Regions from separate parts of the Shewanella sp. SW32 genome, predicted to be linked through region 1. Evidence: predicted binding sites of a transcription regulator. Region 1 holds the regulator's gene; each other region holds the start of a gene.

Region 1 (11,043 bases):
TAAAACCTGTGCTATCGGGGAACAACTGCCGCGATTTATAGGCCATCAGCGCCGGGACGATTACCGCCCACACAGTTGCCGCTAATGCCGCAAAGCCAATCGCTACTAAGAAGCCATCGGGAAACAGTAATCCTAAAATCGTTGGCGGCACAAAGGTCACTAACGCGGTTTTCATTCGGCCAGAGCGTGAATCATCAAAACCAAACAAATCGGCAAGATAATCGAACAGACCTAAGGTCACCCCTAAGAAAGATGAAGCCACAGCCAAGTTGGCAAACAAGGTCAACATACTGTTTAACCAGCTACTCGCCATCACCTCAGACAAAGCGCCCACCAACACACCCATATTGCCGCCTTGGGCAATAATGTCGATAAACTGGCTGCGGGGAATATTGCCCATAGTCGCCACTAACCAACAGGCATAAATCACCAGCGCGATAAAGGTGCCGACGAAAATCGCCTTGATAATGGTGGAGGAATCTTTGCCGTAATACTTCACTAAGCTGGGAACGTTACCATGGTAACCAAAACTGGCGAGACCAAAGGGCAGCGCCGCCCACAGATAAGGTGAAAAGCTGTTATTACCATCGGGTTCGAGCAACTTAGTCACATCAATTTCGATCAATAAATTGCCGATCGCGAGGAAGAAGGTAATGATCATACCGCCGAGCATAATCGTGGTAATCCGATCCACAGCCTTAGTGCTGATCAACACTATGCTCGCCAATACTATGGCAAACACCAGCCCAGCCACACTTTGCGGTAACTCAATTCCCATGCCCTGCAAGCTGTGATTCACAATCGAACCACCGCCGCTGATATAGGCATAGGTCAAAATATACAACACGAAAGCGATAGAAACGCCGTTCACTATCCGCCAAAACTGCCCAAGAGTTTGCTTGCTTAAGGTATCGAAGCTAGCACCGGGTTCGAAATGTAAATTGGTTTCGAGCAACAATAAACCCGACATCAACATGCAAAACCAAATACCCAATAACATTAAAATCGAATAGCCAAACCACATACCTGCACCGACTACGGGCAGAGAAAACATCCCAGCACCTACGGTCGTGCCAGCAATAATCATGGCACCACCAAGCAAGGACTTACCTGCGGGCTTATGCTTAGCCGCATTCATATGATTTGCCATTAAACTGTGTGCTCCGCGGTGACACTTGCCACTATCGTTTGTCTCACTGACGGACGTAATAAGCTATTGGCCTGATCTCGTATGCGATTGATATTGGACTTATCTTCACTATCCGCCAGATATCCCAATTCTTTGAGCTTCACGCTCAAAGTACCGTAGAGTTTTTTATCGTAGAACTCAGGCGCGGTAATGCCATGTAAAGCCCCTAAACGCTGGGCAAGTAAATGGCTCTCAGACTCAAGTTCTGAGCGCTCCATCTTAGGTCTGTTCGCTAACAGATTGAAAATAATAGCGTAGCGTTGCAGAGTCTCGCTCACTGAACTGGCTAACAATAATAATTGGCTTGAGTGCTCAGGCACGACAGCTAAAGTATCTGTCTCAACCACTAAACCTTGCCCAATCAGGAAATCCAACACTTGCTCAACATAGGCTGGTAAGTCTTTAATTCCCATGAAGAGTTCGGCTTTCAGCAGTGGATAAAAATCGGCAACGATTGAAACGACTTGCTGGCGCGGGATCTGTTCATTGTGGGTTAAACAACTCGCAATTAATGACGGCACGATAAATAAGTGAATGATATTGTTACGATAGTAAGTCATAGACACAGCCTGACTCGCTTCAATAGACACTATTTCCCCTAAAGGATCGGCACTAACAACAAACTTGTTCAGCTCTAAACCTTGCTGCACTAAATGCTTACCATCACCTTCGGCAACAGATGTATAAGAAGTGTAAGGCACTTTTTTGAGTAGGGTCAGATACAAATCAAGCTGACGCTCCAGCAGACTACGTTCTAAGGCGTTTTGATCTGTCGCCAGCAAAACTAAGCTGGTCAAAGTCACCGAACTCGCGGCTGCGGCATCATTGATACGCGTCATCACCCGATTAGCCAGCACGTTTACCGCTGGCGTTAACCAACTTGGTTTCTGCTCGGGATCATCGGCCAACTCAGCACGCCAGTTTGGCGCACGCTCATTTAAGAAATTTTGCAGGGTAATAGGCTCGCCAAAATTCACATAACCTTGGCCAAAATTACCTAATTTGCGAATGGCACCGAACACCTGCCACACAGATTCTTTTTTCTTTTTCTTACCGCTTAACTCTTTATGGTAAGTCGCCACTTCCATCACATGGTCATAGCCTAAATACACAGGCACAAGTGTGACAGGACGTTCAATACCGCGCAGTACGCTGTTCATCGTCATGGCGATCATGCCAGTTTTCGGCGCCAACAGACGGCCAGTACGTGAACGGCCACCTTCGGAGAAGTATTCCACTGAATAACCTTTAGCAAACAGCTGATCTAAATACTCACGAAATACTGCGGTGTACAGCTTGTTACCATTAAAACTACGGCGGATGAAGAAGGCACCACCGCGACGGAACATAGGTCCCGCGGGCCAGAAATTGAGGTTAATGCCGGCAGCAATGTGCGGCGGAACCATGCCTTGATAATACAAAATATACGATAACAGCAGGTAATCCATGTGGCTGCGATGGCAAGGCACATAAACAATCTCGTGGCCATCATGGTGCAACTGCCGAACTTGCTCGGCGCCTTTAATGTTGATCCCGCTGTAAAGCTTGTTCCACAGCCAAGTTAAGAAACGCTCAGCAATACGCACTAAACTATCTGAGTAATCGGCAGCAATTTCATCGAGATACTCAATGGCCGTCTCGCGCGCTTGGGTCTCAGAAATCTTTTTGTTGGCCGCTTCTTCTTGAATCGCTTTACGCAACGACTCAGATTTGAGCAGCGAATGAAATAATGCTTGGCGGTTTGGCAGCACAGGCCCTGTCATTACCTTACGTTGACGACGGAAATGCACGCGTGCAACCCGTGCTAACTTATGGGCAATCCCCATGTCGGTACCATGTTCGTCTGCCATGTAACGCAGGGATACGGCATTCGAAAACTGCACGAAGTTATGTCGACCTAAGAACAAAATCATCAAGCACTTGCGCAGCCAAGTCGGGTTTTCCCGCTCAAATACGGCCGCCTTCATAGTGTCGTCTTCTTTCCCTGGCGTGCGACCCCAATACAAACTCACGGGCACCAGTTGAATATCCAATTCAGGACGTTCCTTATGCACGGCTAACAAACGCATAAAGCATTCGAGGAAAGGCTCATTACCAGCACGCTCGCCAAACAGTGGCTTACGTCCTTGAAGACAGACAACCCGAGGCGCAGTCACACCATTAGCCACTAGAGGCTCATAAGGGCTTGGTAAACCTAACTTAGCCGTTATTTCGCTCAAAGCAGCTATGTCACTGAGGGATTCTGTTTTCATCACATAAACAAGGGGTCTGGAAGCATCCAGATTCAGATCGGCAAAGGGATCCTGAGGCACCACAATAGTGTGCACTAAGTGTTTTTGGATCCAACGTAATGATTTCAACCAAAGAGAGTCGTGTTTAGGCATTATTCTTATGCAATTAAGTGCGTTTACTAGCCCGATAGAATACCAGACTATGGGCAATATTCGCTAATTCTCTCCAACATAGCTAAAAAGTGGTTAATACTTGCGCTGCAAATAATACTGTATATACTAACAGTAACTGTATAGAAAAACAGGAAACACCATGAGACCTTTGACGCCACGCCAAGCTGAAATTTTAGAGCTAATTAAACGAAATATTGCCGATACTGGCATGCCACCCACTCGGGCAGAAATCGCAACCCGTTTAGGTTTTAAGAGCGCCAATGCGGCTGAAGAACACCTTAAAGCGTTGGCGAAAAAGGGCTGCATTGAGATCATGCCAGGCACATCTCGGGGCATTCGTCTGCCTGCGGAAATCGAAGATTTGACTGAAACAGGTTTACCGCTCATCGGCCAAGTGGCCGCGGGTGAACCTATCCTCGCCCAAGAACATGTTGAACAGTACTACCAAGTCGACCCAAGCATGTTCCATCCCGCCGCCGATTTTTTACTGCGAGTAAAAGGCGACAGCATGAAAAATATCGGCATTCTCGAAGGTGATTTGCTGGCAGTTCATAAAGTAGAACAAGCTAGAAATGGTCAAGTGGTTGTCGCTAGAGTCGATGACGATGTCACTGTTAAACGTTTCGAAAAAAAAGGTAATGTAGTCTATCTACATGCCGAAAATGAAGATTACTCCCCGATTAAAGTGGATTTAGGCTTCCAAAGTTTAACAATTGAAGGACTCGCCGTCGGTGTGATCCGTAATGGAGATTGGCTATGAATAAACTACTTGGCAATGCCCCCCGCCATCCGGGCTTGTGGCTCGATGAAGTCCGTGATGCCGACTATGACTGGCACCATGCGCCTATCGCCTGTATGCCAACCAAGACTCAAGGTCGCCACGAATTAATTCATCTGAGTGCACAACTCGCTCAGTTAAGCCAACAGGGCCGTTGGTTAGTGCTCATCAACCCTCCAAGTATTGGCTACAAGCAAATGCTCGCCAGCGCAGGTGTGCGTATGGATAGAGTTTTGCTGGTACATGCTAAAGATGAAGTCGAAACCCTGTGGGCGATGGAAAAAGCCCTGACAAGTGGTACGTCCAGTGCAGTCATTACTTGGACTCAATCATTGGATGCGCGGGATAATCGACGCCTACAAATCGTGGCTAAAAGTGCCAGAGCTATGGGCATAGTGCTTGAAGACGTAAACAGTCACTTACATGCAGACGTACGTATTGAGCAAGGCAATCTCTTCGGTCAGCAATCTTTTTTTAGCGCTGTACACTAAATATTCATTTAATTTTTTACCTTGAAAGCCGCCTCACCTATGAATGTGAGGCTTTTTTTTGGCAATTTTTCAGATAATTAGATAAATAAGTGATCTTGATCAATATTTAAACAGCAAGTATGGTTGGTTAAGTTGGTGATGATATATCACCCACCGTGGTCAATGAATCGAGTATTTATCGAACTCGAAGCGCCACTAAAAATAGAGAACAGATTTATTTCAGCAGTATGTGCCAGCGTGGCTAATTACCAGCAGTAACAATACTTGATTAAAAGTAACAGCCGCCAACGCACGTTGAAGTCAAAAAAGCTTTTTTGGGAACTGAAGAGTTTGCATAGAGTTGAGACTTACTGTGTTGCTCTTCTTTGTAGTTGCTATTCGCAATTGGCAGAGGAGAAGTCTTGTGAAGCAATTGTTGTATTGTTTACTCGTGGTGCTTTTCGCACCACCGTTGACCGCCGCGGACATGCGGTTCAACATGACCCCTGGCGTGACCGAGATCAGTGGCAAGGTTTATCACTTGCACATGACCATCTTGTATATCTGCTGCGCAATAGGCCTAGTGGTCTTTGGCGTCATGATTTACGCCATGATCAACCACAGAAAATCCAAAGGCGCTGTCGCGTCCCACTTTCACGAAAGCACTAAAGTTGAAATCGCTTGGACGATTCTGCCATTTATCATTTTGATCTTAATGGCGATTCCAGCGACAAAAACTTTAATCGCAATGGAAGATCCCAGCAACGCCGATCTCACCGTAAAAGTTACGGGGTCCCAATGGAAATGGCATTACAGCTATTTCGATCAAGATATTGATTTTTATAGCATACTGACAACACCCAGAGCACAAATCGAAGGCACCGAAACCAAGGGTGAAAACTATCTATTGGAAGTCGATAAACCGCTCGTTCTACCGATAAACCGCAAAATCCGCTTTCTGATGACTTCAGAGGATGTCATCCATTCTTGGTGGGTACCCGCCTTTGCCATTAAGAAAGATGCCAATCCAGGATTTATCAATGAAGCTTGGACTCGCATCGACAAACCCGGCATTTACCGTGGTCAATGCGCCGAGCTCTGCGGTAAAGACCATGGTTTTATGCCTATCGTAGTACAAGCGTTACCCGAAGCCGAGTTTGAGGCTTGGGTAACAGAGCAGAAACAAGCCGCAGGTGCTGCGGCTGAAGCCGCTCAAGCCGCTTTATCACAAATCCTAAGTAAAGAAGAGTTGATGACTCTAGGCGAACAAGTTTACCTCGGGCACTGCGCAGCCTGCCACCAGCCCAATGGCGAAGGGTTGCAAGGCGTATTTCCGCACCTTAAAGGTAGCCCGATTGCAACAGGACCACTCAGCGCTCACCTTGAAATTGTGCTCAACGGTAAAACGGGTACAGCCATGCAAGCGTTTAGTAAGCAATTGACTGCACAAGAAATCGCGGCAGTGACTACCTACGAGCGTAATGCTTGGGGCAATAATACTGGCGATGCAGTGCAAGCCAAAGACGTCAACGAGTACATGAACGGCAGTTCTGCACAAACATCCGCCGCGGTACCAAGCAGTACAACCCCAACACCCGCACCTGCAACAGACGTCTCAGCTGCAGTCGATCCCGCAAGCCTCCCCACACTCAGCCATGACGCCCTCATGGCCGAAGGTGAAACTGTCTACGCGACCTTCTGTGCTGCCTGCCATCAAGTGACAGGTGCAGGAATACCACCCGCCTTCCCCGCGCTAGTGGGTAGTGCTATCGCCATTGGACCAGTCGCCAATCACATCGATATTGTGATGCACGGCAAAACGGGCACGGCTATGCAGGCATTTGGCAAACAGCTTAGCCCACAGCAACTTGCAGCAGTCATTACCTATGAACGCAATGCTTGGGGTAACAATACCGGCGATACAGTGCAACCTGCTGATATCGCAAGTCATGGACAGTAGGGGATAATGATGAGCACTACGACTCAAGATCAAACCGCAGCCCATGATGACCATCATCATGGTGCGCCAAAGGGCATTATGCGCTGGCTGCTAACCACCAACCATAAAGACATAGGTACTTTGTATTTATGGTTCAGCTTCATTATGTTCTTAACCGGTGGCGCTATGGCCATGGTGATCCGCGCTGAACTCTTTCAACCTGGATTACAATTGGTCGAGCCCAACTTTTTCAACCAAATGACAACTGTTCATGGGTTGATCATGGTATTCGGCGCGGTAATGCCGGCCTTTACAGGGCTAGCTAACTGGCTGATCCCTATGATGATAGGGGCGCCTGATATGGCGCTGCCACGGATGAATAACTGGAGTTTTTGGATACTCCCCTTCGCCTTCACTATCCTTCTCAGTTCGCTATTTATGGAAGGTGGCGGACCTAACTTTGGTTGGACCTTCTACGCGCCACTGTCTACCACTTATAGTCCAGATAGCACGGCGCTCTTTGTATTTTCTATTCACATCATGGGGATAAGTTCGATCATGGGCGCAATCAACGTGATTGTGACCATAGTGAATTTACGCGCGCCAGGCATGACATGGATGAAGTTACCATTATTTGTGTGGACTTGGCTTATCACGGCATTCCTACTGATCGCGGTTATGCCCGTACTCGCGGGCGCAGTGACTATGGTGCTGACCGATAAGTTTTTCGGCACGAGTTTCTTCGATGCGGCTGGCGGCGGCGATCCTGTGATGTTCCAGCATATTTTCTGGTTCTTCGGCCACCCTGAAGTTTACATCATGATCTTGCCGTCCTTTGGCATCATCTCTGCCATAGTGCCCGCCTTCAGTCGTAAACCCTTATTTGGCTATGCATCCATGGTTTATGCTACCGCTAGTATTGCAATTCTGTCGTTCCTCGTGTGGGCGCACCATATGTTCACCACAGGTATGCCAGTGTTTGCCGAGCTGTTTTTCATGTATTGCACTATGTTGATTGCAGTGCCAACTGGGGTGAAAGTGTTTAACTGGGTTGCCACTATGTGGCGCGGCTCACTCAGTTTCGAAACGCCCATGCTGTTTGCTGTAGCCTTTATCATACTCTTCACTATTGGCGGTTTTTCGGGATTAATGCTCGCCATTACACCCGCCGACTTCCAGTACCACGATACTTATTTTGTTGTGGCACATTTCCATTATGTGCTCGTGACTGGTGCGATTTTCTCCATCATGGCTGCGGCCTATTACTGGCTACCTAAGTGGACGGGACACATGTACAACGAACGACTGGGACAATGGCATTTCTGGTGCTCGGTGATTTCAGTCAATGTGCTATTTTTCCCGATGCATTTCCTTGGGCTGGCAGGAATGCCAAGGCGTATTCCTGACTACTCGATTCAATTTGCCGATGTTAATCAAATCGTCTCGATTGGTGGGTTCGCCTTCGGCTTATCGCAATTGATTTTCTTAGTATTAGTAATTAAGTGCATCCGTGGCGGCGAAAAAGCTCCCGCTAAACCTTGGGAAGGTTCCGAGGGTTTAGAGTGGACATTGCCAAGCCCTGCGCCTTACCACTCCTTCACGACACCACCTGAGGTGAAATGAAATGGCAACCCAACACCAGCAAGATAAATCTAAGTCAAATCGTAAACTTATCAGCATATTAGTTATAGGCTGTATTGGCATGTTTGGCTTTGGATTCGCGCTGGTGCCGCTCTACGATGTGTTGTGCGAGCAACTCGGTATCAATGGAAAACCCTCCAATACCGCGAGTAGTTATCAAGCAATCACAGTAGATACAAGCCGAATAGTGACTGTGGAATTTATTTCTCAGGTACAAACAGGCATGCCATGGACATTTGCGCCACAAACCAAACGGCTCGAAGTTCACCCTGGCGAGCTAATCCATACGGCATTTTTGGCGCGCAATATGTCCGCTAAAGCAACTATTGGCCAAGCGATACCTTCAGTTTCGCCCGGCCAAGGTGCCGCTTATTTTAATAAAACAGAATGCTTTTGCTTTAATCAACAACCCTTAGCGGCGGACACTAGCGCTGAGCTGCCGCTCATTTTCTATGTGGATCCTCAGTTACCTGAGTCTATCCATACTCTGACCCTCTCTTACACTCTCTACGACATTACCGACAAGCAGTTAGCGTCTGCCATAGAGCAAGGAGCTGCAAAATGACAACGAAACATCAGTCTTACTACGTTCCATCCCAAAGTGTCTGGCCTATTGTAGGTGCCATTGGCTTGTTCTTAATCGCCTCTGGTGCAGGCCTTTTCGTGCAACAGTTGAAATCAGGTGCATCCGGTGGCGGTTATGTGCTGCTGGTTGGGATAGCGGTGATCCTATTCATGCTGGTGGGTTGGTTTAGAACCGTGATCCAAGAGTCGATGGCAGGGCTCTATTCTAGCCAAATGGATCGATCGTTTCGCCAAGGTATGAGCTGGTTTATTTTTTCGGAAGTCATGTTTTTCGGGGCTTTTTTCGGGGCACTATTTTATGCCCGCATGTTCGCAGTGCCTTGGCTCGGTGGCGCATCGAATAATGCCATGACCCACGAAGTACTCTGGCCTCAGTTTGAAGCTATTTGGCCGCTCATAACTACGCCAGATGGCACTAAAACCCAAGCTATGCCATGGACTGGACTGCCATTAATCAACACTATCGTACTGCTAACCTCCTCAGTTACCTTACATTTCGCCCATGTCAGCCTAGAAAAAGGTAAACGTTCTGCCATTACTCTCTGGCTCGGTATCACCATACTCTTGGGTATGGGTTTCCTTGCCTTACAGGCAGAAGAATATATGCATGCCTACCGGGAAATGGGACTCACTCTGACCTCTGGGATTTATGGCAACACCTTCTTCCTGTTAACTGGCTTTCACGGCATGCATGTCACTCTGGGGACTCTCTTTTTATTCGTGTTGTTTTTCAGAGTGTTGAAGGGGCACTTTAGCGCAGATAAACATTTTGCGTTCCAAGCGGGGAGTTGGTATTGGCACTTTGTGGATGTGGTCTGGCTGTGTCTGTTTATTTTCGTTTACGTTCTCTAGTGCTTTAGTAAGGCGTGGGATTGGGGCTAATTAACCCAGTCCCTAAGGCCACCAGCAATAACAGGATAACGAGCACGGAGAAAATCACTCGCCGCCCAAGATAACGGCTCATAGACACTTTTTCATCACCTTTCCCCATAATAAACAAGGCGCGACCTAGATTAAAAATGATGAATAGCAACAGCAGAACTAAGACCAACTTAAAAATGAACAGGCTATTCATACAATATCCTCATGTTCTGCTGAATAAATTAACGGTTTTTCTACTGATATTGACTGTGGCTGTATTAACTATATTGGTCAAGTTGGGTTTATGGCAGTTAGCCCGTGGTGAAGATAAAACGACGCTTTTAGCCCAAATGGAAGCAAGGCAAGCTTTGCTGCCATTAAGTTTTGAGCAGCTCCAGCTCAAGGTCAGCAAAGAAGGCGTAACGGGTTATCGACTGCAAGTACGCGCCACTCCCGCAAGCTCACAAATCTGGCTACTGGATAATCAAATCTATCAAGGTCAAGTGGGCTATTTAGCCTTCCAACCATTGCAAGTAGAAGTTGAAAAACCTTGGTTGCTGGTCGAGTTAGGCTTTGTTGCCGCAGGCTCCCATCGGGATGAGTTGCCCCACATCACTCCCCTAAGCGGGGCATTAAATATCGAAGGCAGGCTTTATCAAAAGCAAATCAATCCCTTGAGCCAAGCTTTAATGGCAGAAACGGGGACAAGTGTTCGCTTTCAGAATTTGAATATACCGGAAATGGCGCAGATGTTAGGCCACCCTTTGCTAGATGCAGTGCTACAACCGGATACGCTACCCGCCCTCGCCTTGCCGCATCCTTGGCAACCCTTCCCACTGCCGGCGCAAAAACATTGGGGTTATGCGCTGCAGTGGTTTTCGATGGCAGCCGTGTTTGCTGGGCTCATGTTGTGGCAAGGGGTTAAATATGTAAAACGCCAGAGTGCCGAAACAATCGCAAACTCAAGGAGCGAGTAGGGAAATTCGTACCATACTTAGCAAGACACAAATAAAAACTAAATAAATATAAAACAATAAATTAGGGATAATTTGAATGAGAGGAGCAAGCATGAACTCCCAGAATAAATCTAAACACAAAGCATTGGGCTTGTTGTTGCTGGCGTTTATCGCGCCCGTGGTGATAGCCAAGCTAGTGCTGAGCCTGAATTTATACCA
Region 2 (11,043 bases), on a different contig from region 1:
CGCACCAGGCATCGATTCTATCGAGTGCGGCATTGCCAAAGGCTAAAAAGTGATTCAGGCTATCGCGCCAGCCTATGGGCTGATTGAGCTTAGGATGTTGCGGCTCAAGTACTTGTACGCGGCGCAGGAAGTCTAACGAGGCGTTACGGGTGACTTTGCCCGTGAGAAAGAAATAGCAAATCACAGGATACATAATGGCGCGGCACAACCAATGGCCGCCAATACGATAGCTCTCGGCTAACAGTTTGATGCCCCAGTAACTGCCGCGCTCCTTCATGCCCGACCAATGGGTGGCTGAAGTTGATGATGTTGCTGAAGTCGATTGTGTTGCTGACGAGCAATGGGAGTTTTGCGCGGCTTGTTGCTGTGATTTACGCTTCAATAGCCAAGGCAGGCGTTTGAGCATGCCGAAAAATAACTTGGTATGCAGTTTAGTGATGCGCACATTGTCGGCCACACCTTGAAAGTGACTAACACCACCTTCGGGATAAATCACCTTAGTCGGCTGGAATAAAATTTCCATCCCTTGCCAGTAGAGTTTTACGAGGATTTCAATATCAAAATCCATTCGCTCCGTTAAGGCTTGCTGGCGCAGTAATCGCTCAGTAGCGGCCAGCGGATAAACGCGAAAGCCACACATAGAATCTTGAATATCAAAGCTTAAGGTTTCGACCCACACCCAAAAATGGGTGATATAACGGCCATAGAGCCTGCCCTTAGGCACGGATTCATCGTACTCGGGTTTGCCTGAAATCAGTTCATCGGGTTTAGCCTGCGCCCTTGCTACCATAGCTGGAATATCGGCTAGATTGTGTTGACCATCGGCATCGACCTGCAGTGCATGACTAAAGCCATCGCGGTAGGCTCGGCGTAGGCCCGTCATCACAGCAGCGCCTTTACCACGGTTGTAAGGATGCAGCAGCAAAGTCACCCAAGGATAGGTTTGGGCTAAGGATTGCAGTAGATAACGGGTTTCGTCATTGCTGCCATCATCAATCAAATAACAGGGCAGATTAAATTGGGCGAGTTCGGCCAAGGTCTGGGCAATTGCGGCACTGTGATTGTAATTGGGGATCACTAAGGCGAGCTTGATGGGCGCCGACTTTACTAAGTCGCTGGGAGGTGTTAGCACTGGCTCGCCCCATCGCTGCTGTTGGTATCAGAAGGCTTGCAGTTAACTGGCGAGATATCGAAGGCGATACGACCTGACGCGTAGCGGTTTTCACCATCGCTATAGGCGAAGGTGAGTTTTCCCTTAGCTGCATTGTTGCTAATGCTTAAGGTGACTTCTTGCCCCGGCAGTATGAGTTGCTGAAACTTAAGCACTTCTAAGTTGGCTACGGCTTCGCAATAGCCGAAATATTGGCAGCCTAAACGCACCGCCCAATCTAATTGCGTCACGCCTGGCAGTACGGCTTGCTCGGGAAAATGTCCCTTAAAAGATTCAAGGTCGGCCGCCACTAACAGACGTAATTCAATGTTATCCATGCCGATATTGGAATGCAGGATCGGCGGTAAACTCGATTTAATCATGATCAAATAACTCGACTAACTGGGCAGTGACACGCTTACCCTGAGTGTTCAGCGGCAAAATATCGGGATAACGCCAGCGGCGTGGCAGGGTGACTCGCTCAAATTGTGTTAGTAAATGTGCTTTTAACGCATTGTTGATACTGAGTTTTCCCTGCTCTTGATGCACGCTGCGGCCAAGTGCGGAGAGGGTCACTACCGCGCCCAGTTGGGATTTAAACTGCGGCAATACGACAAGTACGGCTTGCTCAACATAGGCGTGACTGCAGAGCAGCGTTTCCATTTGTGCCAGTGATAGGCGTTTCTCTTCAATCTTAACGATGCGATCGAGTCGGCCCTTGAGTCTAAACTGGCCATTTTCGGTTGGTTCGATTTTATCTTCGCAGCGCAACCATTCATCGTCGGCCAAATAGGGTGATTTAAGTAGCAAGGCTCCGTCGTTAGGATCTTGATCTATCGATATTCTGTCAAACACTTGCCAAGGTTCATCGGCCTCATGCTGACGGCGATAGGCGATGCCGCCCGTTTCTGTGCTACCAAAAATTTCGATGGGCAGATGGCCATAGCATTGGCTGATCCCCTGAGCCGCCGCAAAACTTAAGGGCCCGCCAGAGCTAAACACTAAGCTAGGTGAGCGCAGCTGCCGCTCGTGCTCTAAGGCCTTAGGTAAACGCGATAACTGGGCTGGGCTACTGATCAAACATAGGTTTGGCAGTAAGGCTGTGTAATAGCTTAAGGTTTCTGGGTATTCAATCTGCTCACTTAAAAACGGCCGACTGGCGGCGAGTGGCCACAAAATTTTGAATAACAGGCCATAGATATGCTGGTGGGAAACCGTTGAAACCACACTGCAATGGGGTAAATGTTCGGCAAAGGTATGTTCGAGCACTGAGACTTCAACGTCTAATTGCTGAAGTGTTTTACGGATCGCCTTAGGTTCGCCACTGCTGCCGGAGGTAAATAGCACAAGTTCACCGATAGCCTCGCTCGCCGGCCAAGGCTTGCTCGGCAGGCTCAGCTCTTTTCTCAGTAGAATAAAGGCCTGACTTTCACACAATGGCTTGTCCGACAATATGCCTTCAAACTGGTGGGTTAACTCGCTCAGCGTGCCCGTTTGGGTGTTGGCTGGTAAGATAATTTCCTTGCCTGCTAACAGCGCCGCACATAAACCGACAGCAAACAGATCGCTGGTATCACTCGCGAGCAGCCATTTTTTCTCTGGCGCGGCCAGCAGTTGCTCATAAAAATACGCCACCTGATTGGTAAATAATGCACCTGTGACTATGTCGTGGTGATTAAAGCTGATCAGTTGTTGGGCAAAGGGCCCTTGGGTTAACCAGTTTTTGAGTAGCTGTGTCATGTTTTCTTCAACCAAAAGCTGCGATATAACCACTCCCCACCGAGGAGCAGTCCCATGAGTACGTATGCAATCAAACCGTTATACAAGGTCCAGGTTGCTAAGCTAGTAAAGCCAGCGGTGTAAGCCGCCATAGTGCCATTGAAGATAAATAAGCCGCACCAAAGTAGAGTGACTTTTTTAAGATACCCAGTGGCTTCATCCGGTAAATCGGGTTCTTTCAAACGGGCTAAACGTTCGATCATGCTAGGGCCAGTGTGCAGTGAATAACTGAACAGCGCCAGCATAGTGAGATTTATCACTACTGGGTAATACAGCAGCCAATCACTGCGCTTGGCAAGATAACTGCCTGCCGTGAGCATAATCCCCACCAATAGTGGTAAAACTAATGTCTTAACCTTTTGCTTTTGTAGCATTAGCCGCATTATCAGCAATAAACACAGCACGAGCGCTATGGTGCCAGCAGGTAAGTAATTGAGCCCTAAATACACGGCAACGGGGTAGGCCAGCAAAGTTAGGGCGGTTAAGACCTGTAGCAAGGCTCGCATTAGGTTTTAACTAAACCTTCGATAGCATTAATCACATCATTGATTGTGCGAACTGATTTAAATTCATCGGGTTGGATCTTTTTACCTGTCAGTTGCTGCAGTTTTATCACTAAGTCGACTGCATCAATGCTGTCGAGATCGAGCTCTTCATACAGGTTAGCCTCAGGCGTAATCGCCTCGGCATCAATTTCGAATTCGTCCACTAAAATAGTGGTCAGCATAGCGAGGATTTGTTCACGATTTTGCATATTCCTCTCCTATGGACGCTGTGATTCGATAAAGCGAGCTAAGCTGGCAACACTGTGGAAATGGGCCTTAGTGGCATCCGAATTGGCTTCGATTTTGACATCAAATTTTTTCTTGATGGCTAAGCCGAGCTCGAGGGCGTCGATAGAATCTAAGCCTAAACCTTCGCCAAATAGCGGCGCATCGGTTTCAATATCATCAATGCTGACGTCTTCTAGATCGAGACAGTCGATGATTAACTGCTTTATTTCATTGTTTAAGTTCATAATTATTTTCGAGTTGTTGTTTATAGTAATGTTCAAGATCCCGCGTCAGCTGCCGGGCCATTTTTGCATGCTCACCTAAAGCCGCTTGGTACTTCTGGTAAGAAACGATTGTGCCGATTTCAACGGCCATTCCCATGGTTTGCCTTGGGATTTCATACCAAGGTTGCTCCTTTGTCAAACCACGCACATTGGTACGTAGCACCACAGGTAAAATATCCGCTTCAGCCCTTAAGGCTATATTGGCAGCGCCGCGGGCAAAGTGGTTAATGGTCGCACCGACCACCGTACGCGTGCCCTCGGGGAAGATGATTAAATTGGTGCCTCTTGCGAGCACTTCGCGGCAATCCTCTAGCATGAGTTTGGCGCCGCGATTGGGAATATAACCCGCGCAGGACACCACACCACGCAAAAATGGATTACGCCACAAAGCTTGTTTGACTATGCAGCCCGCATTGGGCATGAGACTTATCAATACCACCACATCGACTAAACTGGGGTGGTTGGCAATGACGATAACGCCTTTGGCATCATGTAATTTTTGGGCATCGTGGCTGCTGACCTTAATCACACCAGCCCAAGTGAGCATAGCGACAAAGCCTTTGAACATTAAATGCACGGCCTTTTGTACCCGAATAATCCGCGCCTCTGGTGTGCCTGGCCAAAAACGCAGTAGCGGCAGAATGGTCAAGGAGCTTAATAAGCCGCCTAAGCCAAAGGCGATATAACAACTCACGCCACCTAGCCAACGTGGCACATAATTCAGCCCTTTGCGGCGAGTTTCCGGCAGGGTATAAGCGGCATTGAGCATTGAATCTTCATGGCCCTTAGCGGCATGATGGCTGTGGGCTGCATCAAACATGCTCAAGTCTCCAATGCCATTGGGATAAGCAGCCTGAAATATTTTGCGCCGTCGCTAGGGCGTGGATAAATGCACCATAGGTCAGCGGATTTAAAGCTGTTGCCTTAGAAATGCGGCTCACCGTGAGCTTGGCCGAAGCGGGTGTATCGAAGGGCGCGAGCTGTAGGCCTAGGGCTAAAGGTAATTCAAATTCTTGGGTAAACTCATCGTACACTGGTGGCACTGGATCATCACCGAAGACTAATAACAATGGCTCTGGCGATTGATGTAATTGGGCGAAGGCTTCGACCATAGCTTGGGACAGGGTTTCGGTGCCCGCCGCAACTGAGGTTGAAGGCGCGGTATTGGCCGCCATTATGCCAAAAATGCCGCTGGCGGTGTTGTGCACCGACTGACTAAAACCTAAGGGCGATAAGGGCTGTTTGGCGATAATGTCTTCGAGCAGGCCAATGGTGCGCTGTAACTCTCCATGGCGCGAGGCAAAAATAGAGCGACAATTTGCAGGCATTTCGCACTGAAAACTCACCTCTAACATCATCTTAGTCAAGCGACTAAAACGGCGGCGCTGCATGGCGGGAATTTGTTTGAGTGCGGGAGCGGTGGTATCCGACTGTGGTGGCGTATCGAGATTGAGCTCAGCCGAACTCTCGCACCAAGTTTGCCAACTTTGATGGTGCTGATATTGGGGGGCCCAAGCGCCCCAAGAGAGAATGCTGAATGTTAGTTGCACTACTTTGCCTCGACACTAAATTTAAGCTGTCTTAGTTATCCCTAACTAAGTTAGAACATTAATGGATTGTCATACCATAGTGAGGAGTATACGCGTTAGAAGAATGACGCTCGAAATGCCCTCTACAGCGTGGTCATTCTACACTATGCCCCTTCTTTTTATGAAGCCATTTGCATTGTGCGGGTTAACGGAATGGGATCAAGTGCTGTGATTTACAGCACTTATTCGACATTGAGTAACAAACATCGCAGTGGCTATCTGATTTCGCAGACGCTTTAACTTACAGGTTAAAATGAAAAAAGGCGCACTGAGCGCCTTTTGGCATGAGCTTGATAACCTATTGCGACAATTGATTCTCGATTTTACGCAGCGCTACTTTCAACTTGCGAGTATTTTCTGGACCCATACGGATCAACAGTTTTTGGGCACTGGGTAGTGCCTCTAAGTTAGGGTCAACGAATTGATAGTTAACGCTAATTGAATTCAGCTCAATCGGATCTTCAATAATAGGTGCTGCGAGTAACATTTTAATCGCTTGCAGCATTCTGTCGTTAAATTTGGCGTTGCTGTAGCCGAGTTCGGTAAAGGCTTCCTCTAGGAGCGGCGTCAGTTGCTTGTAAGTTGTGATTAAGCTCTGTTCGTCCATTTTGGCAATCGAGTCAACATAGGCATCGTATCTGTGGAAACCCTCAGGATTTAAATACACTTTGTTGGTGATTTCTGAGACTGAGAACAGCTTCTCTGGTCCTTTAAGTGGGCTAACTTTACGGGTTAATTCACCCTGAGCTAGGTTATCCACGAATACCACAAATTGGCGGACGAGATCTTGCTGCACTAACGAAGAACTCAGCACATTGTTATTGATCATGGCGAGGGCTTTTTGTTGCACAAATGCATCACTTTCAGCCAGCACAGGCACAGGTTCTACGACAACTTCAGGCTCTGCCACTGCAGTGGTTTGAGTGCTATTGGTGTTCGTTTCTGTAACGGCAGGCGTCGTCTCAGTGGTTTCAGACTCTGGCGCACTTTCGAGCGTCATAGGTTCAGATGGCGGTGTTTCAGGCAATACAATAGGGGCGTTAGGGATGAGTTTAGGTGAGTCAGAATCACCGCTGTAGTAATAATATCCTCCGGCAGAAAGTAGCACGACGAGCACTATCGCAAAAAGCGCAAAGCGATTGCTGCTAGAAGAAGTCTCTTGAGGTGTTATTCTATCATCTTGATTAACTTGCATTTTATATCCTTCGCTTGAGTGTCAAGGTAACTTGGTGAATACATGCAGCTAACATTAAAGTGCAAGAGCGGGCTATTTGAAGGCCGCAGGTTCATTTTGCAAGTTTCCATGCGCTTGTCTATAGCGCTTAGCTGAACATAAACAATTTATTTCGAGTAAAGGCAGATGTTACGCCTCGTTCTTTACCCTTTAATATTTACGGCCTAAGCCTGCACATAGTGCTGTCTGTGCCCGAGCCAACGTAAAATAATTGCATCGACTTTTTCGGGAGCTTGCGCCATTACATGGCTCGCTAATTTCTGAATGTGTGGGATCAAAGCTTGATCGCGCACCAGATCGGCAATTTTGAGCTCAGCCAGTCCCGTCTGCTTAGTGCCAAGCACTTCACCTGGGCCACGAATTTCTAAATCTTTCTGCGCTATGATGAAACCATCATTGCTTTGTCTGAGTACACTCAGTCTTTGGGTGGCGGTATGGCTCAACGGCGCCTTGTAGAGTAACACACAATGGCTTGCGATGGCGCCTCGACCGACTCGTCCGCGCAGTTGATGTAGTTGTGCTAGACCTAAACGTTCAGGGTTTTCAATGATCATCAGGCTGGCATTAGGCACGTCGACGCCCACTTCAATCACGGTTGTCGCTACCAGTAGATGAATAATACCAGCCTTAAAGTCGGCCATGATTTGCTGTTTCTCGGCGCTCTTTAATCTGCCATGCACTAGGCCAATATTGAGCTCGGGCAGGGCGAGGCGCAGTTCTTCGGCTGTGTCTTCGGCGGCTTGGCATTCGAGCACTTCGGATTCTTCAATCAGAGTACACACCCAATAGGCCTGACGTTGGTCGGTGATGACGGCGTTACGCACCCGTTCAAGCACTTCGTTACGGCGTAAATCAGCAATCGCCACTGTGGTCACTGGAGTTCGTCCCGGCGGCAGTTCATCGATAATGGACGTGTCGAGATCTGCATAGGCCGTCATCGCCAGCGTGCGGGGAATAGGTGTGGCTGTCATGATCAATTGATGCGGGTGGAAACCTTGGTTCACGCCCTTTTCCCGCAGGCCTAAGCGTTGGTGTACGCCGAATCTGTGTTGCTCATCGATAATAATTAACGCGAGTTTGCTAAAGACTACATGCTGCTGGAAGATGGCATGGGTACCAATCACCATCTGGGCTGCGCCAGATTCAATATCCGCAAGGGATTGGGTTCTGGCCTTGCCTTTAAGTTTTCCCGCCAGCCAACCTACCTTAAGTCCGAGTGGCTCAAACCAAGCGGCAAAGTTAGTTGCATGTTGCTCGGCCAATAACTCGGTCGGTGCCATCATGGCAACTTGATAACCGTTTTCAATCGCTTGTAATGCCGCCATCGCCGCGACTAAGGTTTTGCCCGAGCCAACATCCCCTTGCACTAAGCGCATCATAGGGTGCGGTTTTTCTAAATCTTTGCCTATATCAGCCACGACTCTTTGCTGGGCGCCAGTCGGCTTAAAGGGCAAAGCCGCGAGGAAGGGATTGAGCAACTGCCCCGTGGCCTGCATGGTGACAGCGGCATCTAAATTACTGCGCTGCCTTAGGCGTAACATGCTGAGATTGTGGGCGAGTAATTCTTCCTGCACGAGTCGTTGCTGGACTGGGTGTTGACCTAGCTCTAAATCGAACTGAGAGATCCCCGCAGGAGGGCGATGTAGCGTCTGCAGCGCTTGTTTAAGGCTGATGTTGTTAGGTTGCAATTGTGGTGGCAGAAGTTCAGTTAAGCCACCCTCTTCCAGCAATACCAAGGCTTGCTCCGTCAGCTTTAGCCAACTCGCCTGTTTTAAGCCCTCAGTCGTGGGATAAATCGGCGTTAGGGTATCACTCAGGTGAACATCTTCACCGGGATACACCACTTTATATTCTGGATGCACTATCTCAGCTTGATGACTACCACGGCGCACTTCACCATAGGCGCGGATCATCAAACCATTTTGCATGGCATTACGCTGAGCAACGGAAAAGTTAAAGAAGCGCAGGCTTAAGCTGCCCGTATCGTCGCGCACATTGCAGACCAGCATGCGCTTGCGGCCTTGGATGATTTGTGTCGATTGGATTTCAGCTTCTATAGTGCCATAACCGCCTAGGCTGAGGGCGGCAATGGGATAGATTTGGGTTCTATCTTCGTAGCGCAGGGGTAAGTGAAACAGCAGATCTTGTACTGTTGTGATGCCGAGCTTTGCGAGTTTCTCCGCGACCTTTTTGGCGACGCCTTTGAGGTCGGTGATCGGAACAAGATCCAATTGCTGCAAGTCGTTAGCACTCAATCACTGTGAATTTATACATATATTAACAGAGAATAAGCGTAAGGCAATCTCAAGGGGAATTAGGGTGTTATCAAATTTTGTTTGGAAGCATAGCTAATATCCTTCTGTGGCCTTAAGACCACAAAATTGTTGATAAGATATCATTAGGCTGAAAGCGTGGTTAACTGTGAGTGTTATTACAACCAGCCTTTTTGCTTGGCAATGCGGGCTGCATCGATTCGATTACTGGCATTGAGTTTGGCTATGGCTTCAGAGAGGTAGTTGCGAACAGTCCCTTCAGCGATAAAAAGAGTTTCGGCGATGTCGGAGGTGGATTTGCCTTCGCTAGCGAGGCGAAGAGCGCGGCGTTCTTTGTCGTTGAGCGGGTCGACATCGCCAATCGCCATCATGGCAAGTTCAGGATCTATCACTCGTTTTCCAGCCATTACTTGTTGAATCGCGTTGACTAAGGTTTCCGAGGGCGCATCTTTAAGCAGAAAGCCGCCCACACCCGCTTCGATGGCACGTTTAATATAGCCCGCACGGCCGAAGGTGGTAATGACCACTATCTTGGTTTGGCTATGTTGCTCCTTTAACCATGTGGCCAGCTCTAAGCCTGTGCGGCCGGGCATTTCGATATCCGTTAGCAAGAGATCAAAGCTTTGCTGTTTGAGTAAGCTTAGAGCTTCGTCGCCGTCACTCGCTTGGGTGATACTAAAACCCCCTGCAAGCGTGAGGAGTGCGGCGAGTGCTCCTCGCACCATAGCTTGATCTTCCGCCAATAAAATCTTCATTAATGTGTTGCTCCCTGCAAAGGTAAACTGACGGTAAATGTATATCCCTGTTCGAGATTATAGCTCAAGCTGCCGCCTAAACTGTCGAGACGCTCGCGTATACCAGTGAGGCCATTACCCTCTATAAAAGGTTTGGCCACGGCATTGTCTTTGACTTCGAGCAGCAGGCGATCTGATTGCTTAGAAAAGTGGATAGAGCATTCACTTGCACCGCTATGGCGAAGAATATTATTAATGAGTTCGGTGAGGATCAAACTCAGTTGGCTTTCTGTGGTTGCACCTAGCTTGGGTAGCTCACCACTGAGCTCGACACTTAAGCCTTTATCCCTTAAGGATTTACAAAGCTGCGTCACGCAACTCTCTAGGCCCTTGTGTTTGTAGTCTGACACTGTGTGGCGGATCTGGCTTAAACTTTCCCTCGCAATTTGTCCTAGCTCAGTCAATTGGGTTGATGCGAGTTCATATTCTTGTTTTGCGATAAGCTTTTCGGCTAGCTCAGCCTTAAGGGCGATGGAAGATAGGCTATGCCCCATAATGTCGTGTAGATCCCGCGCGATACGTTCACGCTCAAGCATAGTGGCCAAGGTGGTAATTTCTTGGGCACTTTGCTGTTCTTTCAATTTATGTCGATAACGTCTGCGTTCGGCGACACCAAACATGCCCACGCCGAGCACTAATCCCGAGCCGTAAAGCGGAAAGTAGTAACTGTTAAAGTGGTAAATCTCATTGAGGGCAAACAACAGGCCGATGAGGGCTGCAATAGCCAACAGACAGGTCCGGAGGGGATAAAAAAAGCCAATGAAGAAGGCGGCAAAGGTAAATAGCGAGATAGAGCCTGGGTTGATTGGTGTGATCGCTATTGCTATGGCCACCATAATGAGAATGGGCAGATAGGCGCTACGGCTATTGCACTTATAGGTCCAAAAATAACTGGCAATAAAAGGGATTAACACGGCAAAACTGAGGGCGATTTTCCAGCTTGGATAGGGATTTATGGCAAGTGGGATCAGATAAAACACTAAGTTTATCAAATACACCCAAGCAAGTTTTCGTTCGAGCTGAAGGGGAGTGCTTATCATGATGCCTCTGTGTCACTGAGTTGGTTGTTCAATGCCCACCGATGGCATCTGTTTTAATTTATTCTTTTTAGGGATTGGCGCTATCGTCAGCGCCATAGATCCCCGTTAACAACTTTGTCTATTTTGC
Region 3 (11,043 bases), on a different contig from region 1:
CCATTGATAGTTGAATTACCACCAAAGACTGGCATCTTGTCCACAACCATAACGCTCACACCAGCCTCTCTAGCTTGTAATGCCGCAGACATCCCAGCAAAGCCGCTGCCGACAACTAATACATCCACAATCTCATCAAATACTTCAGGAGCAACACCACAATTGGCTGTTGCAGGTAAGGCTATTGCAGCCCCAAAGCCCGCAGCCATCACAGCCCCACCTTTTAGCAACTGCCGACGGCCCGTATCAATATCTTGAGTTTTACTCATGCTTACCTCCTTCAATAATGGCTGGAACTTGTCAGCATGGAAGTGCATGCGCTGTGCCAAGCACCTAAAAAGAGGTAATTAAGTGGGGAACTTTGATTGGAGGCACGGAATCACGAAATATAAAGATCTACAATCACGATACTTAATGATTAACATGAAATATCAATGGAAAAACACTTTTATCACGAATCGACACTGAGATTATGCAGTAGCCTACAACTCGAAAAGTCCCTGCAAAGTTACTTCGAGTTTATTCGGGATGAACTACCTATTGATGGGCTATTTATTAATATTTTTCGCAAAAAATTTAATGACATACAATTTATAGCTCATGTCAATGCTAACCAATCATGCACCTTAGATAGACAAATATCTATCCCTGAAGAACTGGCTAAGTGCTTAGATGATCCTCAACGCCCGCGCGTGAGAATTGTTAATGATATTGAGCACGACCCAATCACTGCTTTAGTTGCACCTAAGGTGATCAACGGTATTCGTTCGCTGATCATTTTGAGAATGTCTATCGAAAATACCCACCTTGGGATAGTCGGATTTTATGCCAAAACGACAGGCGTTTTTCGCCCTCGTCATGCTGATTTAATTGCTCCGCATATGCATGCATTAGCCTTGATCACTGCACTCAATTTACGCGGACGTAATTTACTTAAAGAAAATGAAGCACTCTCAAAGCAGAATGTGAGTCTTCGCAGAACACTGGATGTCCAGAATGGCGTAGTGGGAGCCAATTCAGGCTTGAAACACGTCATGCAGCAAGTGCAATCTATTGCCAAGATTAATACGACCGTCCTGATGCTAGGTGAAACGGGGTGTGGAAAAGAAGTGATAGCTAATGCTATTCACGAACTTTCTGAACGTTCAGATAAGCCCTTTATCAAGGTCAACTGCGGCGCCATTCCAGATACTTTGATTGACTCCGAACTCTTTGGTTATGAAAAAGGGGCATTTACTGGGGCTGAGTCCCGTAAAATTGGCTACTTCGAACAAGCCAATGGCGGCACTATCTTCCTCGATGAAATTGGTGAGCTACCACTATCCGCACAAGTTCGATTACTCCGTGTACTTCAAAATAGCAGTATTACCCGTGTGGGTGGGCATGATGCTGTACAGCTTGATATTCGTATAGTGGCTGCCACCCATAGAAATTTACAAGCTATGATACACAGAGAAGTGTTTCGGGAGGATCTTTGGTATCGCTTAGCTATATTCCCTATTGAAATCCCTTCATTAAGACAAAGACGTACAGACATTCCTTTACTCGTACAGCATTTTATCGAGCAACTGAGTTCAAAGTTCAACCTGCCTCAATTACCAAGAGTTACACCGGAACAATTGAATATTCTGAATCAATACGCTTGGCCAGGAAATGTCCGAGAACTCATTAACGTGCTCGAACGGGCGATAATACAACAACCTTCAGGACCGTTAGATTTTAGCTTCCTTGCTCCACATCAGGGTGAGGAAATTACGACCCAAGCAAATCAAACCGTTATCATAGATCCAAACTATGCGAGCGATAAACTTGTGCCCCTTGATGTTATGACCAGAAAATATATTAGTCATGCACTGCGGATTACAGGTGGAAAACTCTATGGTCCAGGAGGTGCGGCTGAGTTATTGGACATCAATGCCAATACCCTGCGCAGCAAAATGAAGAAACTGGGGATTGTATAATCTTTCAAGGCTAACGAGTGCTCTATAACAAAAATAGAAAGCATCGGTTAACAAAGTGCATAAATAACAAAGGTCACATAAGTGACCTTTGAAAAATTAATGATAACCATAGGATCTAGAAGAAATAACGGATTCCCACCGCATAGTTGTTATCTTGTAGATCTTCATAGGCTTTATCATCCATACTGCTGAAATCTATTTTGGCCTCAACGTACATAATTGTGTCGCGGCTATAGCGATAATGCAGACCTAACACTGCAAATTGGCGTGTCCATTTTCCTTGGATCGCAGTATCTACATCGGTATCAAGATCTTGATATGTCAGTAATACTGTTGGAACGAAACCATTATCATACTGATAAGCAACAATAAACTCTGCTCCAGTTGAATCATATAAATCTCCGCCCACTAATTCGTTTTGCTCACTCTTATGGGCGTTAAAACCTACGTATAAACCGTCAGCATCACGACCTGGAGCATATTGATAGAAACTACCGTATTGGGCGCCTATACCAATAATTTGATTAGTGTTATCAACCTCTTGGCCTGCAAGATTTCCGGTAAAATCACCACGATTAAATCCCGCTAGCACTTTAAATTTATCAGTAAAGTTGTAAGTTACACTTGCACCGTAGCTAGGTTCGAAACTCAATTCGGAACCATCTTTCAAGGGAGCACCACTGCCATCATACAAGGCAACATCGCTATTTTGTTTAGAGGCATACTGCACTGCGACATGTAGATTACCAAAAGTATTACGATATTGCAGCGCAGCATCGGCACGTCCTGCCCCTGTTAAACCACCGTCACCGAAGGTATAGGCCCCCACAGACCACCCCGTAAAAGCATTGAGCACATCGGTTGTGTAAGCAACATCATAGTAAGCCCCCCATTGCTTACCAAAACTGATCTTTCCCCATTTCTCATGGGACATCCCAACATAACCCAGTCGATTGAATAAAAAATCTGAATTTTTAGATGCAGATAACTGACCGCCACCTTGGCCTTGCGTGTATATAAGGCCGTCATCACTGGTCACCATATTGATACCCCATTCCGTATGGGCAAAGGAACTCCAGCCATTTTTCTCTTGACGGTCGAAACGAAAACCAACACGAGAAAAATTATCTATAACGGAAGTTTCATGACCATCATTTAACGCGGCAAAACCTAACCAACCTATCATGTTAACGCTGTTAGTTTGGTCATTATACAACTCAACGGCTTGAGCAGGTCCCATTAACAATAAGCTTGGGATCATCAAAGCGAGCAATGTCTTTTTCATTTCATCTACCTTTAAATTCAGCGAAACCATATATAATCACATGATTTATTTGATATATTATTTTCCCCAATCAATAGTAAGCAGGTTATATGCCACCGGGAGGAAAAGCTGAAAATCAAGGTGTTTTTTAGATACGGATCAGGCAATCTCGAAATATCGTGATTATCGGTTGTTAAATACCGTTAGATAAATTAAATGTCGTTATTACATCAAAAGACAATAACGACATATATGCAACAAGTGTGTCATTACACTGCTGTTGTAGATTTGCGGCAATTATAAGCTGAACGACTAGTTGATCGAGTTACCGAACTTTTGGAACTGGTCTTTTGGGAAGCATATTTGTTGGAACCATCGTTTTTGTTGTACCTATACCTTTCGCTGAACTTGATTTTTTAGAATACGACTTACGATAACCAGATTTATTACTTGCCGTTTTACGATAACCTTGGCCTTGTAAACCATTAAGCGCGGTTGGCAGTTGTGCGCCTGCATTCTGGATAAGCGTGGATAAGGTGCCGAGCAGTGGCTGCATAAAGGCTTGATAAGAGGTTTCTTTATGGCAAATGCCATTCAGACTCGCTTCCCAAAGCGCTGTCATATCCGGCGTAGTCGCACTCGCGGGCAAGCTGTTAATCAATCCTTTCCCCACGTCTGTCGAGACAATAGATTTACCTAAGCGTTGTAAAAAACCGCGTTTGAACAGCAATTCGATAATACCTGCACGGGTAGCCTCTGTACCTAATCCGTCGGTTTCTTTAAGAATTTTACGGATCTCAGGATCGGTCACATAACGGCTAATACCCGTCATAGCTCCGAGTAAAGTGGCATCGGTAAAGGCCTTTGGTGGTTGAGTATTTTTCTCTAACAATTCGCCTCGAGTACAATGCAAAGCCTGTCCCAATTTCAAAGGCGGTAATTGGCCGATAAACTCGTCATTCTCCTCATCGTCCTTACCTGCGCTTTCTTCCGTCGACTTGTTGCCACTCGCCTTACTGCCATTTGGCTCTTGGCGGGCAAAGAGTTGCTTCCAGCCGAGGGATTTATCCTGACGCGCCTTGGTATTAAATAAGCCCCCCTCGATTGTCACTTGCACTGTGGTTTCACTGTAACAATAAGCCGGATAAAACTGGGCTAAGTACTGGCGAGCAACATGAAGATATAACTGCCTCTCACGCTGACTCAAGCTAGATAAGTTAGCCGTCTTCTCTGTGGGGACGATTGCGTGATGGGCGTCCACTTTTTTATCATCCCATGCTTTAGATTTAAGACGGGGATCGGGTGCATCAGCACCTTGCAATAACTCAGCAGCACCGTCACTTATCGCCTTAAGTACCAAAGGCGCAAGGTTATGTTGCTCAACGGGTAAATAACGACTGTCGGAGCGTGGGTAAGTAATGAGTTTATGGCGTTCATACAAACTCTGGCAGGTATCGAGCACATCCTTAGCACTCATGCCAAACCGTTTGGCCGCATCAATTTGCAACGCGGATAAGCTGAAGGGCAATGGCGGATTCTGTTTCTTGTCCTTAGCCACTAATTGAGTGACTAAGGCGGGTTTATCACTGATGCGACTCACCACATTTTGCGCTAACCCTCTCACTAACACTCGTCCTTCTTCATCCATATAAGGCTGACAAGCTTCGCTAGGTTGCCACTTGGCGCTGAAGGTTTCTTGCTTCTCGGTCGCCAAATGCGCCAGTACTTCATAAAAAGGTTTAGATTGAAAGTGGGCAATCTCTTCATCACGGCGCACCACTAGCCCAAGCAATGGCGTTTGTACTCGGCCGACGGATAACACGCCTTGATAACCGACCTTTTTACCTTGGATGGTGTACGCACGCGTCATATTCATGCCATAGAGCCAATCGGCACGACTGCGAGCTAAGGCCGATGTGGATAAAGGAATAAACTCGCGATTGCTGCGTAGCTGCGTTAGAGCCCGTTTTACAGCTTGTGGGTTTAAGTCACTGATCAGTAAACGCTGGGTTTGATGTAGCTTGTCCCCCGTCACGCCAAGATAGGCAATCACTTCATCAACGAGTAACTGCCCTTCGCGGTCGGGATCGCCCGCGTTAACCAGCGTGTTGGCTTGTTTGACTAATCGTTTTAGCACTGTGAGTTGGCTGCGGGTCGCAGCCTTAGGTTTTAGTTGCCACTTGTCTGGCACTATTGGCAAATGCTCGAATTTCCAAGACTTAAATTCGGGATTATAGGCATCAGGTTCTGCTTGCTCGAGCAAGTGACCAACGCACCAAGACACACAATCGCCATTGGCGGCTTCGATAAATCCATCGCCTTTTTTATGGGGTTTAGGCAATACATCGGCAATGGCCCGCCCTAGGCTAGGTTTTTCTGCGATATAGAGAATCATACAAACACCAAGTACTGGATATAATTACAGTATAATTTAGCCCAAACGCCAGTTGAGTGCAAATTTCTGTAGTAAACCGAGCTTAAATGTAAAAGCTTAAGTGTAAATTCAATTGCGAATGATTCTCAACAATGCATAAGATACACTAAATAACTAAGGAGTGACTATGAGACAGTTTGCAATAAATGCGCGACAGGCTATGACAATAACTCCAGCATTAATATTAAGATTCAATCAGTTATTGATATTCCATAGCTTAATGTTACTCGCAATAAGCATGCTCACCAGTACCTGGCTGGGACAAATGAAAATCATCGATATGCCGTTAGCATGGGGATTCATTCTCGTCATTCCTATTGCTGTGAGTTTATCTCTATTACTCAGCCACCAAATCACGCGCCATAGCTTAAGCAGCTTATTCGGCGTATGGATGCTACTTTGGGTAATGGGATAACTGACATTCATAATAAATCACTACCGTATTTCGAGTTAACTCGCCCCTCTGCTCTATTTATCCATGCTAAAACTCAATTTCAAAACACATTGGTTTCAAATATTTAACACTTTAACTATGAAGCTCCCTAAAAAATAGTTATGTTGAGTATCTTGGATATTTACAAAAAATGTCTTAATCAAAAGTGAATGTCCTAACTCAACATCTGTTGAATAACCGTAAACCTAAAAACTCTGCTAAAACAACACAATAAAGGAATCGGAGTCTATGAATGAGATTGTCAACGCGATCAATAGTGTAATTTGGAGCCCTGCACTTATTTTTCTTTGCCTAGGTGTCGGGCTCTATTTCTCCCTTCGCACTCGATTTTTACAGCTGCGCCATCTGCCAGAAATGATCCGCCTGATGTTTGATGGTAAGAGTACTGATGCGGGAGTGTCGTCTTTTCAAGCACTCGCGATGACATTAGCGGGCCGAGTCGGTACAGGTAACATTGCAGGGGTTGCCACAGCAATCACCTTTGGTGGTCCTGGCGCTTTATTTTGGATGTGGATGGTTGCCTTTCTCGGTGCCAGCTCCGCCTTCGTTGAATCTACCTTAGGTCAAGTCTATAAAGAAAAAATCAATGGCGAGTATCGTGGTGGGCCTGCTTTTTATATTGAAAAAGGCTTAGGCATGAAATGGTATGCATGGGTATTTGCAATTGCGACCATATTTGCTTGCGGGATCCTGCTGCCAGGCGTACAAGCTAACTCGATAGGTTCAAGTTTAAAAACCGCTTTCAACATAGATCCTAATGTGACGGCAGCCATACTGGCCATGCTTCTTGGTTTTATCATTTTTGGCGGTGTAAAACGTATCGCTCACTTTGCCAGTGCCGTCGTCCCCTTTATGGCACTGGGTTACATCATAGTGGCTTGTGTCATCATAGCGCTAAATATTGGCCAGCTACCGGGTATTTTATGGTTAATTATCAAAAGTGCCTTTGGCTTTGATGCGGGTTTTGGTGCCATTTTAGGCTTAGCCATCATGTGGGGGGTAAAGCGGGGTATTTACTCCAACGAAGCGGGTCAAGGTACAGCGCCACATGCCTCATCTGCAGCGGCGGTAAGCCATCCAGCCAAACAAGGGTTAGTTCAAGCTTTTTCTGTGTATATCGACACCTTATTCGTTTGCTCTGCAACTGGTTTCATGCTGCTCATTACAGGACTGTATAATGTTCAGGGCCCAGACGGTGCGGCGCTCTATACCGGCATTGCCGGAGTCGCTGCAGGACCAGGCTACGTACAAACGGCAATGGAAAGTATGATGCCAGGATTTGGCAATATCTTTGTGGCTATCGCACTGTTCTTCTTCGCCTTTACGACCATAGTGGCTTATTACTACATTGCCGAGACCAACATTGCCTATATTAACCGTAAAGTAAATCATCCTTGGTTCATGGTCGTTCTCAAAGTCGTGATCATTGGCTCAACCGTATACGGCACAGTTAAAACGGCTGATATGGCTTGGGGAATGGGCGACATTGGTGTTGGACTCATGGCATGGCTCAATATTATTGCCATTATTCTATTGAGGAAAACCGCATTCACTTGCCTTAAAGATTATGAATCACAGCAGGCACTTGGCATTGAGCCACTTTTTGATCCGGTAAAACTGGGTATTAAAAATGCGGATTACTGGGTTGAACGTAAGCACGCTGAAGAAAATGTAATGACTGAAACAGCGCAACGCATAAATACGTAGACGTTATCACGATGATCCGTTAAGCAAATATAAGCCATTAAAAAGCCAGTGATTTCTCACTGGCTTTTTTTGTATCGTTTAGAACAAAAAGGACACAAACTTTACGATACTGAATTACCCACAATCCTTATGGGTGACAGACGTTATGCAGCTCTAAGTTAGTGCCAATATCTTTATTTCGATCGGCTTTAGCATCGTCATTTCGCAGTTGCGTCAAGTGATCTAAATACGCTTGGTCAACGTCGTTCGTGATGTAGTGACCATCAAATACGGACGTTTCGAAACGTTTAATCGCAGGATTCTCCATTCTTACCGCTTCAATTAAATCTGGCAAGTCTTGGAAAATAATGCCATCAGCACCAATTAACTTGGCGATTTCATCGGCATCACGACCGTGTGCAATAAGCTCATTCGACGTTGGCATATCAATACCGTACACGTTCGGGAAACGAATTTCTGGTGCGGCAGAGGCAAAGTACACTTTCTTAGCACCTGCTTCACGGGCCATTTCGATGATTTGCTCAGAGGTCGTACCGCGAACGATAGAGTCATCCACCAACAGGACATTTTTGCCTTTGAATTCAGTGTTAATCGCATTCAACTTGCGACGCACTGACTTCTTGCGCTCCTGTTGACCAGGCATGATGAAGGTACGGCCAATATAACGGTTTTTCACAAAACCTTGGCGGTACGGTAAGTCCATGCAACGGGCAATTTCCAGCGCGATATCACAAGAGGTTTCAGGAATAGGAATAACCACGTCGATATCGTGATCGTACCATTCCTTCTTAATCTTCTCGCCAAGCTTAGCGCCCATGTTGACGCGACTTGCATATACAGACACTTTGTCGATCGTCGAATCTGGACGGGCAAAATAGACGAATTCGAAGATACAAGGTGCATAGCTAGGCTCGGCGGCACATTGACGGGTATACAGCTGGCCGTCAATTGAAACATAAATCGCTTCACCCGGTGCTACATCACGCATCACTTCAAAGCCAACTGCATCGAGTGCCACGCTTTCAGAAGCGACCATGTATTCAGTGCCAGTGGCGGTTTCGTGCTTACCTAATACTAAAGGACGAATACCAAATGGGTCACGGAACGCGACTAAGCCTTGACCAATAATCATGGCAACTACCGCGTAGGCGCCACGAGCTTGTTGGTGTACGTTAGCGACCGCATCGAACACTTCTTCCGACGTCAGGGTCAAACTCGTGGTTTTTTGCAGTTCGTCGGCCAACAGGTTTAACAAGACTTCAGAATCCGAAGTGGTGTTCACATGGCGACGTTTTTTGATAAGCCCTTCGGCTAATTCGACTGTGTTGGTTAAGTTACCGTTATGGGCTAATGAGATCCCAAATGGCGAGTTAACATAGAAAGGCTGCGCTTCAGATGCGCTTGAACTGCCCGCAGTTGGATAACGCACATGGCCAATACCAGCATTACCTTGTAGGCGTTGCATATGTTTGACTTCAAAAACGTCTTTAACCAAACCATTGGCTTTACGTAGTCTGAAAGCACCACGATCAATGGTCACAATACCTGCCGCATCCTGACCTCTGTGCTGCAACACTGTCAGTGCATCATAAATGGTCTGATTAACCGATGATTGGCCAACTATTCCGACGATACCACACATGGGTAAGCTTCCTCATTGTAAGATGTTCTATCACTTAGGATTATTTTATTTTCTTTCTTATAGTTTGGGTACAAAGCTGGAGGTATTTTCCAAATAGTCAAAAAACCATTGAATAACAACGCCAAATTCGGGTACTAGCACAGAATCTTTCCACCATTGGGAGTTGGGAGATCCTGTGAAAGCATCCATGAAAAACAACAAGGCGCTCACAATAAGCGCGCCTCGAATAGCACCGAAGCACAAGCCCAAAAGCCTGTCAGTGCCAGATAATCCGGTTTTGACAACAAGTTGTCCGAGAATATAGTTAACTAAGGCACCGAGTACCAAAGTGGTAATAAAGAGGATGGCAATAGAAACGCCATTACGCAGCATCTCATCGTTCATTTGTGTTAAGTGAACGGCAAGATCTTGGTAAAATTGGCTGGCAACAAAGAAAGCCGCAAACCATACCACTAAGGACATGGCTTCTTTGGCAAATCCACGGATCAGACTGATGAGAGTCGATAATCCGATGACGAATATGATAGCGTAATCAATCCAAACCATTGAGATGGCTTTCCGACATGGGCTTTAAGACGGCGCGATTCTACCAGAGACTGAAACGATTCTCACCCCTAGTGAGGTAAATAAATCATTTTCAGTCTCGTGTGTTGTATCACCATTAAGATTCTAAGGGATTAAAAGGAACAATCCAGCCCTTGAGACGTGTAAGGTTTTCCACCTCAACTTGTACTTTCTTCAGCTTTGCCTCAGACACATCGGGTCCGACAAACACTTTAGTTAATACGCCATCTTTAGGGTTTTCAGGAATAGTGTACGCTTTAAAACCACTCTTACGCAGCTGTGCAACCAAGGCTTTAACATTCGTTGCGTTGTTAAAACTGCCAAGCTGCAAGGTAAAGCCACTTTTCAAGCTGTCACGGCTGACCACTTTAACGGCATCCTCTTTGGCTGCACTGGCTTTGGGCGTTTCTGCTTTAGGCTTTTCAGCCTTAGCCACAGTAGTCGCTTTAGCGTCCGCTTTTTTAGCCGGCTCAGTTTTTACAGTGGCTTTAGGCGGCTCTTTTTTAGCTTCAGGTTTCGTTTCAGGCTTAGGCTCTGCTTTTTTAACATCAGGCTTAACGTCTTTCTTAACATCTTGCTTTGCGACTTCGATTACTGGCGCAACGGCAGACTTTTCATTGTCAGCATTAACTGGCATTTCGGCTAAGGCGACCTCAGTCCCATTCAGCGCGGCAGCATCCTCGGCTGACAAGACTTCAAACATATCATCGTCGGCTTTTTGCTGCTCAATCACGGTCGGGCGCAAAGGAATTTCGGAAAACTGCTCTTCTTGGCGATCTTTTTTGCCATCCAAAATATCCGGCAAAAAAATTACCCCAAGCGCAACCAGCACCACAGTGCCGACTAAACGATTATGAAACTGGCTAGACAAAACTGACTTCCTGCATAAATTGAGACTTAAAACCTGCCACAGTGTAAAAGGAGCCAAACACAATTACCACATCATCTGGGTTAATTTGCGCTTTTAATGCAGACCAAGCCTCAGATATGTCCTCAAACTCAAATGCAGCAGCCTCA

Evidence for each region. The regulator LexA, encoded in region 1, represses DNA repair genes until DNA is damaged. The targets are predictions, from matches to a motif close to TACTGTATNNNNATACAGTA.
Region 2: the regulator LexA is predicted to act here: its motif matches at 9,066-9,085, upstream of recG (ATP-dependent DNA helicase RecG).
Region 3: the regulator LexA is predicted to act here: its motif matches at 5,633-5,652, upstream of L5M28_RS11240 (DNA topoisomerase III).

What each region holds. Positions count from the first base shown of each region.
Region 1 is NZ_JAKKSJ010000034.1:41,095-52,137, reverse strand. It holds gene mtr (tryptophan permease) at 1-1,150, opposite strand, end outside; gene plsB (glycerol-3-phosphate 1-O-acyltransferase PlsB) at 1,150-3,573, opposite strand; gene lexA (transcriptional repressor LexA) at 3,734-4,354, shown strand; gene L5M28_RS18490 (cell division inhibitor SulA) at 4,351-4,863, shown strand; gene coxB (cytochrome c oxidase subunit II) at 5,267-6,802, shown strand; gene ctaD (cytochrome c oxidase subunit I) at 6,812-8,404, shown strand; gene L5M28_RS18475 (cytochrome c oxidase assembly protein) at 8,406-8,987, shown strand; gene L5M28_RS18470 (cytochrome c oxidase subunit 3) at 8,984-9,859, shown strand; gene L5M28_RS18465 (DUF2909 family protein) at 9,864-10,082, opposite strand; gene L5M28_RS18460 (SURF1 family protein) at 10,081-10,845, shown strand; gene L5M28_RS18455 (hypothetical protein) at 10,937-11,043, shown strand, end outside.
Region 2 is NZ_JAKKSJ010000014.1:4,367-15,409, reverse strand. It holds gene L5M28_RS10045 (glycosyltransferase family 2 protein) at 1-1,132, opposite strand, end outside; gene L5M28_RS10040 (thioester dehydrase) at 1,126-1,533, opposite strand; gene L5M28_RS10035 (AMP-binding protein) at 1,526-2,890, opposite strand; gene L5M28_RS10030 (hypothetical protein) at 2,887-3,435, opposite strand; gene L5M28_RS10025 (acyl carrier protein) at 3,435-3,683, opposite strand; gene L5M28_RS10020 (phosphopantetheine-binding protein) at 3,693-3,947, opposite strand; gene L5M28_RS10015 (lysophospholipid acyltransferase family protein) at 3,931-4,806, opposite strand; gene L5M28_RS10010 (beta-ketoacyl synthase chain length factor) at 4,799-5,536, opposite strand; gene L5M28_RS10005 (DUF3014 domain-containing protein) at 5,874-6,770, opposite strand; gene recG (ATP-dependent DNA helicase RecG) at 6,974-9,049, opposite strand; gene L5M28_RS09995 (DNA-binding response regulator) at 9,241-9,837, opposite strand; gene L5M28_RS09990 (sensor histidine kinase) at 9,837-10,916, opposite strand; gene L5M28_RS09985 (tetratricopeptide repeat protein) at 11,035-11,043, opposite strand, start outside.
Region 3 is NZ_JAKKSJ010000016.1:26,116-37,158, reverse strand. It holds gene L5M28_RS11255 (flavocytochrome c) at 1-269, opposite strand, end outside; gene L5M28_RS11250 (sigma-54 interaction domain-containing protein) at 435-1,961, shown strand; gene L5M28_RS11245 (porin) at 2,077-3,246, opposite strand; gene L5M28_RS11240 (DNA topoisomerase III) at 3,551-5,620, opposite strand; gene L5M28_RS11235 (hypothetical protein) at 5,787-6,074, shown strand; gene L5M28_RS11230 (alanine/glycine:cation symporter family protein) at 6,342-7,820, shown strand; gene purF (amidophosphoribosyltransferase) at 7,948-9,462, opposite strand; gene L5M28_RS11220 (CvpA family protein) at 9,520-10,008, opposite strand; gene L5M28_RS11215 (SPOR domain-containing protein) at 10,124-10,897, opposite strand; gene folC (bifunctional tetrahydrofolate synthase/dihydrofolate synthase) at 10,890-11,043, opposite strand, start outside.